3 regions of the Massilia sp. LjRoot122 genome follow, and region 3 is predicted to be linked to each of the others. Evidence: riboswitches for the same ligand, from Rfam matches in the RefSeq annotation. Region 3 holds a riboswitch; each other region holds the start of a gene.
The links. Region 3 has a riboswitch for thiamine pyrophosphate ahead of thiC (phosphomethylpyrimidine synthase ThiC). Riboswitches for the same ligand answer to the same signal wherever they lie in the genome.

Region 1: another riboswitch for thiamine pyrophosphate. It lies ahead of ACSQ25_RS08195 (TonB-dependent siderophore receptor); the one in region 3 lies ahead of thiC (phosphomethylpyrimidine synthase ThiC).
Region 2: another riboswitch for thiamine pyrophosphate. It lies ahead of ACSQ25_RS21920 (D-amino acid dehydrogenase); the one in region 3 lies ahead of thiC (phosphomethylpyrimidine synthase ThiC).

The regions. Positions count from the first base shown of each region.
Region 1 covers NZ_CAXUPB020000001.1:1,855,329-1,861,033, reverse strand. The annotation lists gene ACSQ25_RS08200 (CocE/NonD family hydrolase) at 42-1,625, shown strand; TPP riboswitch at 1,692-1,799, shown strand; gene ACSQ25_RS08195 (TonB-dependent siderophore receptor) at 1,889-4,018, shown strand; gene ACSQ25_RS08190 (HDOD domain-containing protein) at 4,056-5,021, opposite strand; gene ACSQ25_RS08185 (AAA family ATPase) at 5,130-5,654, opposite strand; gene pnuC (nicotinamide riboside transporter PnuC) at 5,651-5,705, opposite strand, start outside.
Region 2 covers NZ_CAXUPB020000001.1:4,988,242-4,993,946, forward strand. The annotation lists gene ACSQ25_RS21915 (GlxA family transcriptional regulator) at 1-678, opposite strand, end outside; gene ACSQ25_RS21920 (D-amino acid dehydrogenase) at 712-2,073, opposite strand; TPP riboswitch at 2,035-2,141, opposite strand; gene ACSQ25_RS21925 (phasin family protein) at 2,383-3,048, shown strand; gene ACSQ25_RS21930 (hypothetical protein) at 3,164-3,685, shown strand; gene queC (7-cyano-7-deazaguanine synthase QueC) at 3,696-4,406, opposite strand; gene ACSQ25_RS21940 (autotransporter assembly complex protein TamA) at 4,556-5,705, shown strand, end outside.
Region 3 covers NZ_CAXUPB020000001.1:4,673,644-4,679,348, reverse strand. The annotation lists gene ACSQ25_RS20540 (VOC family protein) at 1-179, opposite strand, end outside; gene ACSQ25_RS20535 (DUF2147 domain-containing protein) at 197-643, opposite strand; gene ACSQ25_RS20530 (valine--tRNA ligase) at 789-3,587, opposite strand; TPP riboswitch at 3,766-3,872, shown strand; gene thiC (phosphomethylpyrimidine synthase ThiC) at 3,933-5,705, shown strand, end outside.

The DNA of each region.
Region 1 (5,705 bases), 2.8 Mb from region 3:
CCCCTCCTATACTGGGCGCCCTGCCAACGCCTCCACACGCCATGACCCGCCTGCCGACTGCCTTTCTATCCGCGCTGTTGTCCGCCCTGCTGTTCTGCGCCCTGCCCGCCGCCCAGGCCACACCCCTGATACCCGAACCCGGCCCGCTTCCGGTCGGCCTCAAGGTGCTCAAGCAGTACGACCACGCGCGCGTCTACAAGACCCGTGTCTCGCTCACCACCGGCAAGCCGGCGAGCGGCGAACGGGCGCGTCCGATGCAGGTGCTGGTGTGGTACCCGGCCGTGCGCGCCGGACGGCCGCTCAGCTTCGGCGATTACCTCGCAACAAGTGTCACGGAATCCGGCTTCGACCTCTCCCCTGACGAGCTGAAGCGCCGCAGCGCACAGCAGCTCGCGCAGTTCGCCGGGGCGATCGGCAAGGAGGCCGTGCAGCGGGAGCTGGCGCAGCCGATGCTGGCAACGCTGGACGCGCCGGCACGGGGTGGCCGCTTCCCGGTGCTGATCTACGCGCCCAGCTTCAGCGCCAGCGCGGCCGAGAATGCCGACCTGTGCGAATACCTGGCCAGCCAGGGCTATATCGTGCTGTCCAGCGCCTCGCAGGGCGCACGTACGCGTGCGATGACGGACGATGTCGAAGGCCTGGAAACGCAGGCGGCCGACATCGCCTGGCTGATCGCCCAGGCCGCCGCGCTGCCGCAGGCGGACATGGAGCGCCTCGCGGTGGCGGGTTTCAGCTGGGGCGGCCTGGCCAATGTGCTGGCCGCCGCCCGCGACGACCGCATCAAGGCGCTGGTCAGCATCGACGGCTCGGTCCGCTATTTCCCCCAGTTCGTGGACGGCGGCAAGGCCGCGGTGCCCTACGTGACCCCGGCGCGCCTGCCGCTGCCGCTGCTCTACCTGGCCCAGCGCCCCCGCTCGATCGAGGCCCTGAACCGCAGCGAAAAGAGCACGGCCTTCAGCCTGCTGAACCGGATGAGCTACTCCGACGTGTTCGTGGCCACGATGCATCCGATGCTGCACCAGCACTTCGCGGCGGACGGGCTGCGCTTCGCCCGCGCCAGCGATTTCGCCGACTACGACCGGGACGAGGTCCGCGCCGCGCATGCTTGGATGGCGCGCTACGTGCATCGCTTCCTCGACGCCTACCTGAAAGGCGACAAGGCAGCGCAGGCCTTCCTGGCCAACCGGCCCGAGGCCAACGGCGCACCGAAGCGCATGATCACGATGGAAGCGAAACGCGGCAGCGGCCTGGCGCCGACCCACGAGAACTTCGCCGGCCAGCTGGCCGAACGCGGATTCGACCAGGCCTTCGAGCTCTACCAGGACATGCAGGCGCGCGGCGCCAGCTTCAAGCTCGGCCCGGACGCGATCAATTCCTGGGGCTACGAGCTGCTGCGCGACGGCATGCATGCCGAATCCATCGCCATCTTCAGCTTCGGCACCCGCCTCCTGCCCGAGGATGCGAACCTGTTCGACAGCCTGGGCGAAGCGCAGGAAGCGGCGGGCTACAAGGAAGATGCCGTGCGCAGCTACCGCCGTTCGCTGGAACTCAACCCGAAGAACAGCAACGCCGTGGCGCGCCTGAAGGTGCTGGACCTGAAAGTGTCCAGCCTGGCGCCCAAGTAAGCACAGGGCCGGCGGCCGCCGGCCCTTGCCACATTCACCACGCCCGCCCGGGTCCGTGGTACACTGCCGCCTCGCTAGGGGTCCTGGTGCGCGCAAGGTCGCGCTGCCGGGTGAGAGATACCCTTCGTACCTGATCTGGATAATGCCAGCGAAGGAAAGCGCAACGCAGTTCCCAATTTGTTTGCCCTTCCCCCACGTTGGCTCCGGCTTTTTCATCAAAAGCAGCGCGCCGCTTTGCCGTGGCGCGCGAAGACGAGCAAACCATGACTTTCAAGCTGAAGCACTCCGTTCTTGCCTGCGCCATCCTGCAGGCCTTCTCCCTTACCGCATCCGCACAGCAAACCGAAGGCGTCGCCTCGGTGGTGGTCACCGGCAGCCGCTGGGTCGCCAGCGACCGCGCCAGCATCGGTGGTTTCTCCGAGTCGCCGCTGCTCGACACCCCGGCCTCGATCACCGCCATCAACCGCACCCAGATGCTGGACCTGTCGATTCGCAACGTGAGCGACGCCGCGCGCTTCGACGCCTCGGTCGGCGATGCCTACAACGCGGTCGGCTATGCCGAGCAGTTCTCGATCCGCGGTTTCGCCCTCGACAACGCCAGCAGCTACCGCAAGGACGGCATCGCGATCCCCGCCGACACCCAGATCCCGCTGGAGAACAAGGAACGCATCGAAGTGCTGCGCGGCCTGGCCGGCCTGCAGGCCGGCGTCGCGGCGCCGGGCGGCATGGTCAACTTCGTCACCAAGCGCCCGACCAATGCGCCGCTGCGCTCGGCGCTGGTGGAAGTGAGCGAACGCGGCACCCTGCACGGCGCGATCGACCTGGGCGGCCGCTTCGACGACCGCCGTTTCGGCTACCGCATCAATGCCGCGGCCGAAGACATCAAATCCTATGTGCGCGGCGCCGACGGCGAGCGCCAGTTCGTGTCGGGCGCCTTCGACTGGCAGATCAGCCCGAACGCCCTACTGCAGCTGGACCTGGACCACCAGCACAAGTCGCAAATCACCGCGCCGGGCTACCAGCTGCTGCGCAACGAAGTCCTGCCGACCGGCATTTCGCCCAAGACCCTGCTGAACGACCAGCCCTGGACCAAGCCGGTCGAGACCGACAGCAGCAACCTGGGGCTGCGCTTCGAATACCGCCTCAATCCCGACTGGACCGCGACCGTCAACGCCAACAAGCACTGGTTCAAGCGCGACGACTACACCGCCTTCCCCTACGGCTGCAGCAACGAGGGCGACGGCTTCTATCCGGGCTACTGCTCGAACGGCGACTACGACGTCTACGATTACCAGAGCGTCGGCGAGCGCAAGACGCCGTGGGGCGCGCAGGCCATGCTGCAGGGCCGCTTCGCCACGGGCGCCGTGCGCCACCAGCTGACTGTCGGCGCGGCGATGTCGGAGCGCCACGACAGCTTCGGCACCTATGTCTACGACTACGCCGGCTACAGCAACATCTGGAACAAGCTGGTCGTCGATCCGGCGCCGGGCAATCCGCGCACCGGTCCGGTGATGGAGCGCCGCAACGACCGCGAAGGCGCGCTGTTCGTGCAGGACGTGGCCACGCTGTCGGAAGGCCTCACGCTGCACACCGGCCTGCGCTGGGTGAAGCTCAAGCGCGACGAACTGGCCGAGATCGAACAGGGCTGGGTGCACGCTGATGACAGCTTCGTGCTGCCGAGCGTGGCCCTGGTCTACAAGCCGGCGCGCGACTGGAGCGTCTACGGCTCGCTGAGCCACGGCCTGCAGCACGGCGGCATCGCCGAGATGGGCACCGCCAACGAAGACAGCGTGCTGCCGCCGAGCCGCTCGAAGCAGGTGGAGCTGGGCGTCAAGGGCATCGTCAACCAGGCCGTGATGCTGTCGGCCGCCGCCTTCGACATCCGCCAGGGCCTGGAGTACGTGAATGGCGCCAACCTGTTCGTGCGCGCCGGCCAGCAGCGCCACCGCGGCGTCGAACTGGCGGCCCAGGGCAAGCTCAATCCCGACCTGAACTACAGCCTGTCGGTGATGGCGCTCGACGCGGAGCAGACCGGCACCGGCGACGCCAGCGTGGAAGGCAAGCGCGTGACCAACGTGCCGGAATTGCGTTCGACCGCCTGGGTGGAGTATGCGGTGCCGGCAGTGGCCGGCCTGAAGCTCGACGCGACCTGGCAGTACTCGGGCAGCAAGGCCTTCGACCCGGCCAACCGCGCCATCGTCCCGGGCTACCACGTGGCCGCGCTGGGCGCCTCGTATGCACTGAAGGTGGGCGGCATGCACACCATCTTGCGCGCGCGCGTGGACAATGTGTTCGACAAGTTCTACTGGCGCGACGTGACGCAGTCGCTGGGCGGCTACCTGCTGCCGGGCGCACCGCGGACCTTCCGGGTGTCGGCGCAGTTCGACTTCTGACGCGCTTTGCCTGCCACGCTTGCCGTGGCAGGCGTCCTCAATCCGTCAGCTCGGCCAGCTTGCCCAGGCAGCGGCGCTGGAAGCCGTTCAATCCGTCGGTGACGAAGCTGTCGTCGTCTTCGATCACGCTGGCGTCGAGCAGCAGGCGCAGCTTGGCGATGCGGTCGCCCTGGGCCAGGGCCTGGGCCAGCTGCGGCCCGTCCGGGTCGCCCGCCCAGGCGATTGCCTCGACCACCTCGGCGGGGAAGTCCCAATGCCGGGCGATCACCGCCGACAGCTGGCGGCTGGCTGCGAACAGTTCGACCCCGAAGGTCCCCGAACCCGGCACCTTGCCGCCGCAGAGGCCCTCGGCCACCTGGAAGGCGACCTGCAGGCCCACGTTCTGCATCAGGCCGGCCAGGTAGGATTCGAACACGCCGGCGGACAGTCCCGGCGCCATCACGCTGGCGGCGAAGGCGCAGCGTTCGGAGTGGCGCCAGACCACCGGCGCCACCTGGCGCGCCACGCCCTGCACCTTCACCCGCACCAGGGGACGCATCGCGATTTTCGCCAGCAGCATGCGCAGGCCGTTCAGGCCCAGCATCGTGACCGCGCCGTCGATGGCTTCGATCGGCCTGGCCGGCCGGTAATAGGCGCTATTCGCCTCGCGGATCACTTCGGCGACCAGCACCAGGTCGCGTCCCACCTCGGCCGACAGCGCGGAGATCGAGATGTTCTCGTCCGACAGCGCGCCGAGCAGTTGCGTGATCAGCTCGGGTACCCGCGGCACCATCACCGAGGCCTTGTCGGGATCGTCCACCAGGGCGCGCACCGCATCGAGGATCTGCTGCTCCACTTCCGCGCTGGCGTTGGTGCCGCTCGATCTGACCAGCCAGCGGTAGAAGGCGGCATCCACCTCGGCCGTCATGTTGTCGGTTTGTACTTCCGCGGCCTCATCGGTGCCGGCAGCGGCAGCAGTCTCCTTCTCGTTGCCGCCCAGTAGGCGGCCTATCCAGTTTTTCACAGCGCACCGCCGTATTGTCAACGCAGAGAAAACTATTTTAATACCATACGGCAACAAAAAGACAAGCGTAAGAAGTTTTTCTTTGGATCTATATCAATAGCGCGACGCTTAGCGGGCCGGGCCCAGCAACAGCTCGACCTGCCGTAAGCGCTGCGGCAGGCTGCCTTCCAGCAGGACATAGGGGATGGCGCGCGCGTCCAGGGTCTCGAGCAGCATCCGGTGCACCTTCTGGCGCACCTCCTCCGATTCGCGCTGCAGGCCGTCCGGCTCCCACGGGCTGTCGGGCGCCGTCACCAGGGTCCAGGCGTAGTCGTGGCTGCTGTCGAGGCGCGCCAGCTGCGGGTCGACGCGGTTCCAGTACTGGCGGCTGTACAGCGCCGTCATCAGCGGCGAGGTGTCGCAGAACAGGAAGCGCTGCGCACGCCCGGCAGCCTCGTTCTCGCGTGCGCGCTGGGTGCAGGCGATCGGGTACTGGTCGCTCTCGAAGGGCACGCGGCCACGGGTGTCGACGAATTCGCGCAGGTATTCCGGCACCCACACGGTGCCGTAATGCCGCGCCAGGGCTTCGCACAGGGTCGATTTGCCCGAGGATTCGGCGCCCAGCACCGCGACGCGTGCGACCGCCCCGCTCATGCATCCCTCCGCGCGATGTTCGACCAGGCGCGCCAGCCGGTCCAGGCCAGC
Region 2 (5,705 bases), 310 kb from region 3:
GTCAAAACCGGCGCTGTCGCGCGCCTGCGCCCGCAGCAGCTCGCTGTGCTGCGACTGTCCGCCGGGACGCTTCATGAACACCACCAGGTCGCGCGCCAGGTCCATGGCGACGGCCCTGCCGCAATCCTCCTCGACCAGGGCGAGCGCCAGGTCGATGCCCGCGGTCACGCCGGCCGAGGTCCAGACCCGGTCCTGGCGGATGAAGATGGCATCCCGGTCGACCGTGAGGGAGGCGAAGCGCTGCTCCAGCAGGTCCGACATGGCCCAGTGCGTGGCGGCGCGCCTGCCGTCCAGCAGTCCGGCTTCGGCCAGCAGAAAGGCGCCGGTGCATACCGATGCGGTGCGCCGCGCACGCGGCGCTGCCTGCCGCAGCCAGGCGATGCTCGCATCCAGCTGGTCCAGCAGGCCGGCGATCCCGGAGGATCCGGGCACGACGATGGTGTCGATGGCGCGCTGGTCGAATGCGGAGACCGGCAGCGTATCGATCACGACGCCTTCTTCCGTGCGCACCGGGCCGCCGTGCAGGCTCACCGTCTGCAATTCGTAGGGAAGCAGCTCACGCCCGCCCAGGTGGCGTTGCGCGGCCCAGAACACGGTCTGCGGACCGGTCAGGTCGAGCAGCCCCGTCCCGGGAAAGGCAAGGAACAGGATGAGCGGGGGCTGGCGGGTGGGTAGCATGGCGAAGGAGAATGCGGCATCGACCCCGGCATCTTACCGGATCGTGAAGGCGACCTGCACCTCCGGCTTGCGCCCCGAAATGATATCGGCCAGCGCCCGCCCGGAGCCGCAGGCCATGGTCCAGCCCAGCGTGCCGTGCCCGGTATTCAGGTACAGGTTCGGATACCGCGTCGCGCCGATGTAGGGGACGTTCGATGGCGTCAGGGGCCGCAGGCCAGCCCAGTAACGCGCACGCTCGTAAGCGCAGGCGCCGGGAAAGAGTTCGCGCACGCGCCGGGTAATCGCCTCGCAGCGCACCATGTTCAGCGCACGCGAATAGCCGTCAAGCTCGCAGGTTCCGGCGACGCGCAGGCGCGCTCCGAGCCGCGATAGCACCAGTTTGTGGCCGTCGTCGGTGAGCGACACCGTCGGCGCCGCGGCCGCGTCGATGACCGGATAGGTCGCCGAGTAGCCCTTGCCGGGATAGATCATCAGCCGGATGCCCAGCGGCGCCAGCAACGCGGGCGAAAAACTGCCGAGTGCGACGACGAAGGCGTCGGCATCCAGCACCCCGTGCCGGCCTTCGCCGTCGATGAGCTCCACGCCGCTGATCTTTCCCGCCTCGGCCAGCAGGCGCGTCACGCTCGTGTTGTAGCGGAAGCGGATGCCCGCGGCTTCGCCCCTGGCTGCCAGTTGCTTCGTGAAGGCGTGCACGTCGCCCGACTCGTCGCTGGCGGTAAAGTCGCCGCCCACCAGCCGGACACGCGCTCCCGCCAGCGCGGGTTCGATGCGCAGCACCTCATCGGCGTCGATCGTCATGCGCGGGCAGCCCAGTTCGCGCATCGCCGCCGCGGCGCGGCAGGCACGGTCGAACTCGCGCTGGTCGGTATACACATGCAGGATGCCGCGCGCCAGGTGATCGTAGTCGATCCCGGTCTCGGCCCGCAGGGCCTGCAGGCTGCGGCGGCTGTAATCGGCGATGGCGACGATCCGGCGCAGATTGGCGGCCACCCGCGCCGGCCGGCATTCGCGCACGAACTGCAGGCACCAGCGCCATTGCAGCGGATCGGCGCGCAGGCGGAACAGCAGCGGTGCGTCTTCGCGGCCGAGCGAGCGCAGGACCTTGAGCAGGCCGGCAGGGTTGGCCCAGGGCTCGGCATGCGACACCGAAATCTGGCAACCATTCGCAAAGCTCGTTTCCTGCGCCGGTCCCGGCTGGCGATCGAGCACGGTGACCTCATGCCCTGCCTGCCGCAAGTACCATGCGCAGGCGGTGCCGACCACGCCGGCTCCCAGCACAATGACTTTCATCGGATCCTTGTGTGCGTCTCGGGCGCCTGGGCAGGATCGGGCAAGGGAGTGGTTGGATGCGGCATGACCGGCATCGCCACGCTTCCCTTCGCTGGCATTATCCAGATCAGGTTCCGAGGGTATGTCTCACCCACGGCGCGCGTTCGCGCGGCGCAGGACCCCTAGCGTTTGCCCTTGTAGGGCGCAAGTATTCTATCTCGTTCCAAATGTGTCTGCGGAGAACGACGCGCAAATACTTCTGCCGATTCGTCCCGTGCGCGCCAAATGGGGCGCATAGTGTCCTGTGTTCGCTCGATGCTTTCCCGATCCTGCATCTTCGCAGCAATCCGCTGCCTCCCCCTCGACCCGCCCTTCTGCCGCTCCCGATCCATCGGGACCGTGCCCTCATGCGGCTCGACACCGACAAGGACTTCCATGTTCCCTTATTCCCCTTCCAGCAATCCCGCCCTCCGCTCCCATGTGGATTCCCAGCTCGCCTGGTTCAATGACCTGAACAAGACCCTGACAGGGTCCTTCCAGGCCGTGTGCGAAGCCAACCTCAAGCTCGGCCAGAGCATGATCGAAGAAACCATGAGCGCCAGCAAGCGCATGCTGTCGAGCGAGCGTCCTTTCGACGCCATGGGTGCGGCCGCGGCCCATGCCCAGCCGGCTTCCGACAAGCTGCGCGCCTACCAGCAGCATCTCTCGCGCCTGGCGGCCGAGGTCCACGTCGAACTGGCCCGCGTCGCCGAGCAGCACGGTCCGGAAACCTCGCGCACCGCCCACGCCCTGGCGGACGACGTGACGCGTGCCGCCACCGAAGAAAGCGCGCGCAGCATGCGCCAGCAGGAAGAAGTACTGAAGACCTTCCGCGATCCCTTCCAGCCGGCGGATGCGCAACGCGGCAACGGCGGTGGCAACGGCCATGCCCATGCCGCGGCGAACCTGCATGCCGAGCGCGCCAACGCGAGCGCCGGCAGCGGCGCCAGCATGCAGTTCGACGGACTTGCCGACAACGGTTCCGTGCAGGGCCACGTCCAGGGACCGGCCGTGCAGCCGGCCCCGCAGGCGGGCAACAAGCCGCCGCGCAAACCGGGCTGAGTGGGTACGACGAGGCGCTTGCCGGGGCGAAGCGCGCCGCTGTGAACTTCCGCGCATTTTCCGCCGCGCGGATCGGGCATGATGGCGGCATCGACACTCTGCCTCCATCGCTCCCATGACGCTTCCGGCAAAGACCCTCCTCGCAGCACTGTTCCTCCTGGCCGGCGCCGCAACTGCCATCCCAGCCTCGGCATGCCGGATATACACGCCGGAGGAAGCCGCCCGCAGGCAGCAGGAAGCTGTGGCCGAGACGAAGGCGCAGTTGCTGGCGCTGAAGGACGAGGCGGACCTGGTCTTCGTCGGGCGCATTGCCATGCTCACGTCCCAGGAAGAGACCCTGCCCTCAAGCTCGCCGATCCCCCACCTTGTGCAGGTCTACGGCGCCACCTTCGACCTGGTCGAGGACATCAAGGGAAAGTACGCGGCCCAGCAGGTGCTGAGCTTCACCAGGGACAAGACCCGGGTCGTCATCGGCTGCACGAGGGACATCCGCGACAGCCTGCCGCGCGCGAACGGCACCGGCGATATGTACCTGGTGTATGCCAGGGCCGGCAAGATCCTGCGGGCCAACCGCATGCCGGAGTGGGAACTGATGAACGGGCGCCAGGAAGCCGAGTTCCTGCGCACCGCGAAATAGGAAGGGCCGCTCAGGCGGCCTTGTTCGCCACGTACTGCTCGTAACCACGCGCCCGCAGCGCACAGGCCGGGCAGCTGCCGCAGCCATGGCCCCATGGATGCGCGGCGCCGCGCTCGCCCAGGTAGCAGGTGTGGGTGTCGAAGCGGATCAGGTCCACCAGCGCCTCGCCGCCGCAATCCTGGGCCAACTGCCAGGTCTCGGCCTTGTCGATCCACATCAGGGGGGTCTCGACCTTCAGCCGCGTGGCCATGCCGAGATTCAGCGCCACCTGCAGCGCCTTCATGGTGTCGTCGCGGCAGTCCGGATAGCCCGAGAAGTCGGTCTCGCACATGCCGCCCACCAGCACGGTCAGGCCGCGGCGGTAGGCCACCGTGGCCGCCACCGTCATGAACAGCAGGTTCCGGCCCGGCACGAAAGTGTTCGGCAGGCCGTTCTCCTGCATCGCGATGGCCACGTTGCTGGTCAGGGCCGTGTCCGAGATCTTGGAGATCAGGGACAGGTCGATCATGTGGTCCTCGCCCAGCCTGGCATCCCAGTCCGGATTGAGTGCGCGCATTTTGGACAGCAGGGTCGGGCGCACTTCCAGCTCGATGGCGTGGCGCTGGCCGTAGTCGAAGCCGATGGTCTCCACGCGCGCATAGCGCTGCAGGGCCCAGGCGAGGCAAGTGGTGGAATCCTGGCCGCCGCTGAAGAGGACGAGCGCGGTGTCGTTGGTAGGCATGATCGGGTTCGTGGACAGAGGAAACCGCGAATTCTGGCATAAAACAGGGCGCTACGTCAGCTCCGCAAACCCCGCACCGCTGGGCTTAGCGTCCGTCACCGTTTTTGCCAATCCGTTAAGATTGCCATGAACTTACCCTACGGAGCGCCATGTTTCCTGCAAGATCGAATTCCCGCCGCCTGCGTCCCCTGCCCCGCCTCTTCATGGGAATGGGCGCCCTGGTATTTGCGACCGCAGTCTACGCACAGGAAAGCACACGGGGAATCGACTACCAGGTACGCATCGACGCCCCGCGCCAGATCGAGAACATGCTCGAGGATAACCTCGACCTGATGCGCTGGCGCGGCAACCCGCGCGTCGACATGGAACAGCTGCAGCGCCTGGTCAAGGAAGCACCGGCCCAGGCCAAGACCTTCATCGCCACCGAGGGCTATTACTCGCCCAAGATTTCGGCCGGCCTCGATACCGGCGGCGGCCGTCCGGTGGCGCGCGTGATCGTCGATCCGGGCCAGCCGACCGTGGTCGGCGACATCGACCTGGTGCTGCAGGGCTTCGTCCAGCTCGACAAGGGCGCCGCGCCCTTCGACGCCGCCGCCCTGCGCCAGCGCTGGCAGCTGCCGATCGGTGCACGCTTCCGCCAGGCCGACTGGGAAGCGGCCAAGCGCGAGCTGCTGCGCGACGTGGCCCAGACCCGCTTCCCGCGCGCCCGCCTGGTCGAGACCAGCGCCACCGTCGATCCGGAAGTGCGCCGCGCCCTGCTGCGCGTGGTCATCGACAGCGGCCCGGAGATGCGCTTCGGCGAGCTGCGCATCCGCGGCCTGAAGCGCTATCCGCGCGAGGTGATCACCAACCTGAACAAGATCAAGCCGGGCGACGAGTACAGCGAGGCGGCCCTGCAGGCCCTCCAGTCGCGCCTCCAGGACACCGGCTATTTCAGCAGCGTCGAAGTGAGCGCCGACATGCGCGCCGTCCTCAACGCCGAGCTGAAGGAACTGAAGGAAGGCGACGACGACACCGACGCCAACCCCGCCACGCCGGAACCGCCCACCGGCCCCACCGTGCTGCCGGTGCTGGTACGCGTCACCGAAAACCTGCGCAAGAACGTCGAGGTCGGCGTCGGCTTCTCGACCGATACCGGCGGACGCCTGCAGGCCAGCTACGACGACCTGAACGTGCTCGGCAAGCGCATGAAGAGCGACCTGATCTACGAACAGAAGCGCCAGACCGCGCGCGTCGACTTCTACTGGCCGACCACGCCCAAGGGCTACAACGACAGCGTCGGCGCCGGCATCGAACGCA
Region 3 (5,705 bases):
TGCGCAGCCGGCATCGCGTCCGGGCAGGCGCCGGCCATGATGCGGCAGCCGTCGCGGATGAACATGCGCCAGCCCGGATCGCCCATCTCGTGGATGGCGAAGCCGAGCACGTCGCGGTAGAAGGCCGCCGAACGTTCGAGGTCGGGGACGGCCAGCACGTACAGGTGATCGCGGATCATGCCGGCCGCCGGGAGGCTTACTGCTCGCGGACCCAGGTCTGCGAACGGCCGAACATCGGCGCGCCGATGTAGCCGCGCACCTCGAGCTTGCTGCCATTGTCCCTCAGATGGGCCTTGCTCTTGTAGGTCTTGCCCTTGGACGGATCGAGGATCTCGCCGCCGGTGTATTCGTTGCCGTCTTTCTTGAGGCCCGAGAGGATGGTCATACCGATGATCGGCTGGTCCTTGCGCGCGCCTTCGCAGGCGGTGCACTTCGGGTTCTGGTCCTGGTCGGCCGGGCGGAACAGCTTCTCGATCTTGCCGGTCAGGATGCCGTTGTCCTCGGTGATGCGCACCAGCGACTTCGGCTTGCCGGTTTCGTCGTCGATCGTTTTCCAGGTGCCGGCGGCCGAGGTATTCTGCGCCATGGCAGCCGGTACGGCCAGGATCATGGCCATCAGGCTTGCGCCCATCAGTTGTCGCATGTAGGTCTCCATTGTTGTGGTCTGACGGAACCAGTGTAGCAAACTGTATTCACGGCTGGGTCATCGAAATCCGAGGAAGTATTCGAATCGTCCGGCTTGCAACAAAAAACGCGGCCGAAGCCGCGTTGTTCGTGGGTGCCGCAGCTTACGCCGCCGGCAGCTTGGCCAGCTGTTCCTGCATCTTGGCCAGCGTGGCCGAGAAGTTCGCCACGCGTTCCTTCTCCTGCTCCACCACCGCGGCCGGGGCGCGGGCGACGAAGCTTTCGTTGGACAGCTTGCCGCTGGCCTTGGCGATCTCGCCCTGCAGGCGCGCGATCTCTTTCGACAGGCGCTCGCGCTCGGCGGCGACGTCGATCTCCACCTTCAGCATCAGCTTGGTGGTGCCGACGATCGACACGGCGGCCGGCGATTCCGGCAGCGCGTCGACGATCTGGACTTCCGCCAGCTTGCCCAGCGACTGGATGTAGGGGGCGAACACCGCCATGCGGGCGCGGTCTTCCGCGTTGCCCGGCTCGACGATCAGCGGCACGCGCACCGACGGCGACAGCGACATCTCGCCGCGCAGGTTGCGGGTGGCGTCGACCAGGGCCTTGAGCTGCTCCATCAAGGCTTCCGCTTCTTCGCTCACCAGCGAAAGGTCGGCCAGCGGGTAGGGCTGGACCATGATCGAATCACCGGTTTTGCCGGCCAGTGGCGCGATGGCCTGCCACAGCGATTCGGTCACGAACGGGATGATCGGGTGGGCCAGGCGCAGGATCACTTCCAGCACGCGCAGCAGGGTGTGGCGGGTGGCGCGCTGCTGCGCTTCCGTACCCTGCTGGACCGAGACCTTGGCCAGTTCCAGGTACCAGTCGCAGTACTCGTCCCAGACGAACTTGTAGATGGCGCTGGCGATGTTGTCGAAGCGGTAGTCGGCGAAGCCCTTGGCGATCTCCAGTTCGACGCGGTTCATCAGCGAGATGATCCAGCGGTCGGCCGGCGACAGGTCTTCCGGATTCGGCTGGCTGCAATCCTTGCCCTCCGTGTTCATCATCACGAAACGGGTGGCATTCCACATCTTGTTGCAGAAGTTGCGGTAGCCCTCGCAGCGTCCGAGGTCGAAGTTGATGTTGCGGCCCAGCGAAGCGTAGCTCGCCATCGTGAAGCGCACGGCGTCGGTGCCGAAGGCCGGGATCCCTTCCGGGAATTCCTTGCGGGTGGCCTTGGCGATCTTCTCGGCGGCGCGCGGGTCCATCAGGCCGGTGGTGCGCTTGGCCACCAGCGAGTCGAGGTCGATGCCGTCGATCAGGTCGATCGGGTCGAGCGTGTTGCCCTTCGACTTGGACATCTTCTGGCCCTGCGAGTCGCGCACCAGGCCGTGCACGTACACGGTCTCGAACGGCACCTTGCCGGTGAAGTGGGTCGTCATCATTACCATGCGGGCGACCCAGAAGAAGATGATGTCGAAGCCGGTCACCAGCACCGAGGACGGCAGGAAGTGCTGCATGTCTTTGGTCTGCTCAGGCCAGCCCATGGTCGAGAAGGGCACCAGGGCCGACGAGAACCAGGTGTCGAGCACGTCGTCGTCGCGGCGCAGCGCGCCCGTGATGCCTTGCGCGGCAGCCTTGGCCTTGGCTTCTTCTTCATCGCGGGCGACCACGATATTGCCTTCGTCGTCGTACCAGGCGGGGATGCGGTGGCCCCACCACAGCTGGCGCGAGATGCACCAGTCCTGGATGTTGCCCAGCCACTGGTTGTAGGTGGTGGTCCAGTTCTCGGGCACGAACTTGATTTCGCCGTTGGCGACCTTTTCCAGCGCCACGTCGGTGATCGACTTGCCCGGATTGAAGGTCCCTTCCGGCGCCGGCTTGCTCATGGCGACGAACCACTGGTCGGTCAGCATCGGCTCGATGACGACGCCGGTGCGGTCGCCGCGCGGCACCATCAGCTTGTGCGGCTTGACCTGCTCGAGCAGGCCTTGGGCTTCGAGGTCGGCGACGATCTGCTTGCGCGCGGCGAAGCGGTCCAGGCCCTGGTACTGGCTCGGGCCGTTCTCGTTGATCTTGGCGTCGAGCGTGAAAATGTTGATCGGCGCCAGGCTGGCGCGCTGGCCCACCGCGTAGTCGTTGAAGTCGTGGGCCGGGGTGATCTTCACGCAGCCGGTGCCGAATTCCTTGTCCACGTAGCTGTCCGCGATCACCGGGATCTGGCGGCCTGTCAGGGGCAGGGTGAGCAGCTTGCCGTGCAGATGGGCATAGCGCTCGTCGGTCGGATCGACCGCCACGGCGACGTCGCCCAGCATGGTTTCAGGACGGGTGGTGGCGACGGTCAGGTGGCCCGAGCCGTCCGCCAGCGGGTACTTGATGTACCACATCGAGCCGTCTTCTTCCTGCGAGTCGACTTCCAGATCCGACACCGCCGTGCCCAGCACCGGGTCCCAGTTGACCAGGCGCTTGCCGCGGTAGATCAGGCCCTGTTCGAACAGGCGCACGAAGACTTCCGAGACGACCTTCGAGCGGGTCTCGTCCATCGTGAAGTACTCGCGCTGCCAGTCGGGCGAGGTGCCCATGCGGCGCATCTGGCCGGTGATGGTGTTGCCCGACTTTTCCTTCCACTCCCAGACCTTCTCGACGAAGGCTTCGCGGCCCAGGTCGTGGCGCGAGATCTTCTGGGCGTCGAGCTGGCGCTCCACCACGATCTGGGTGGCGATGCCGGCGTGGTCAGTGCCCGGGATCCAGGCGGTGTTGTAGCCGCGCATGCGGTAGTAGCGGGTCAGGCCGTCCATGACGGTCTGGTTGAAGGCGTGACCCATGTGCAGGGTGCCCGTCACGTTCGGCGGCGGCAGCTGGATGCTGAACGACGGCTTGCCGTCTTCCATGCTGGCGGCGAAGTAACCGCGCTGCTCCCATTCGGTGCGCCAGTATTGTTCAATGTCGGCAGGCTCGAAAGACTTGGCTAATTCCATGATGTGGTGGCGATGGTCGATAGTTAACGTTCGAAAACGACCATTATAGAGTAGGAGCCAGCCGGTGCGTTCGGCCAAGCCCACGGTCAGTCAACTTCGTCCATATGCTGTGGTTATGGATCGATAATCTTTACATATAAATAAACATGGGGCTATAATCCGCTCGCTGCCGACGGGCAGCACACGCTAGGGGTCCTGCCGGCGCGCGAAGCGTCCGGCGGGTGAGAAATACCCTCTGAACCTGATCTGGATAATGCCAGCGAAGGGAAGCTTCAAAGACATCGGCCGTGTCCGCACGCGCTTGCCGTCTGCGCCTCCTTTGCTGGCTCCTCAACAAGGAGCCACATGAATGCACCACTGAAGTTCGACGCCGCGACCGCCATGGTCGACAGCGCCGCCATCGAACCCTTCCCCAACTCGCGCAAGGTCTACATCGAAGGCAGCCGACCCGACATCCGCGTGCCGATGCGCGAAATCAGCCAGTCGCCCACGCCCGACAGCTTCGGCGGCGAGCCGAATCCACCGCTGTTCGTGTACGACACCTCGGGCCCGTACACGGATCCGACGGCCAGCATCGACGTGCGCCGCGGCCTGGCTACGCCGCGTCTGCCCTGGATCGTCGAGCGCGGCGATACCGAGGAGCTGGCCGGCCCCACCTCCGACTACGGCAAGGCACGCCTGGCCGACCCGGCGCTTGCGGCACTGCGCTTCGAGCTGCAGCGCACCCCGCGCCGTGCGCGTGCCGGGCGCAACGTCACCCAGATGCACTATGCGCGCCAGGGCATCGTCACGCCCGAGATGGAATTCGTCGCCCTGCGCGAAAACCTGCGCCGCAAGGAATACCTGGCTTCGCTCGTCGAGTCGGGCCCGGTGGGCGAGCGCATGGCCGGCCTGCTGGCGCGCCAGCATCCGGGCCAGTCCTTCGGCGCCAGCATCCCCTGCGAGATCACGCCGGAATTCGTGCGCGAAGAGATCGCCCGCGGCCGTGCCATCATCCCGGCCAACATCAACCATCCGGAAAGCGAGCCGATGATCATCGGCCGCAACTTCCTGGTGAAGATCAACGCCAACATCGGCAACTCGGCCGTGACTTCGTCGATCGGCGAGGAAGTGGAAAAGATGACCTGGGCGATCCGCTGGGGCGCCGACAACGTGATGGACCTCTCGACCGGCAAGCACATCCACGAGACGCGCGAGTGGATCATCCGGAACTCGCCGGTGCCGATCGGGACGGTGCCGCTCTACCAGGCGCTGGAAAAGGTCGGCGGCAAGGCCGAGGACCTCAGCTGGGAGATCTACCGCGATACCCTGATCGAGCAGGCGGAGCAGGGCGTCGACTACTTCACCATCCATGCCGGCGTGCGCCTGGCCTACGTGCCGATGACGGCCAAACGCCTGACCGGCATCGTGTCGCGCGGCGGTTCCATCATGGCCAAGTGGTGCCTGGCCCACCACAAGGAATCCTTCCTGTACACGCATTTCGAAGAGATCTGCGAGATCATGAAGGCCTACGACGTGTCCTTCAGCCTGGGCGACGGCCTGCGTCCGGGCTCGATCTACGACGCCAACGACGAAGCCCAGCTGGCCGAGCTGAAGACGCTCGGGGAGCTCACCCAGATCGCCTGGAAGCACGACGTGCAAACCATGATCGAAGGGCCCGGCCACGTGCCGCTGCACCTGATCAAGGAGAACATGGACCTGCAGCTGGAGCAGTGCAGCGAAGCGCCGTTCTACACTCTGGGGCCGCTGACCACCGACATCGCGCCGGGCTACGACCACATCACCTCGGGCATCGGCGCCGCCACCATCGGCTGGTACGGCACCGCCATGCTGTGCTACGTCACGCCCAAGGAGCACCTGGGCCTGCCGGACAAGGCGGACGTCAAGGACGGCATCATCACCTACAAGATCGCCGCCCATGCGGCCGACCTGGCCAAGGGCCATCCGGGCGCCCAGATGCGCGACAACGCCTTGTCGAAAGCGCGCTTCGAGTTCCGCTGGGAAGACCAGTTCAACCTCGGCCTCGACCCGGACAAGGCGCGTTCCTTCCACGACGAGACCCTGCCCAAGGATTCCGCCAAGGTAGCCCATTTCTGCTCGATGTGCGGTCCGCACTTC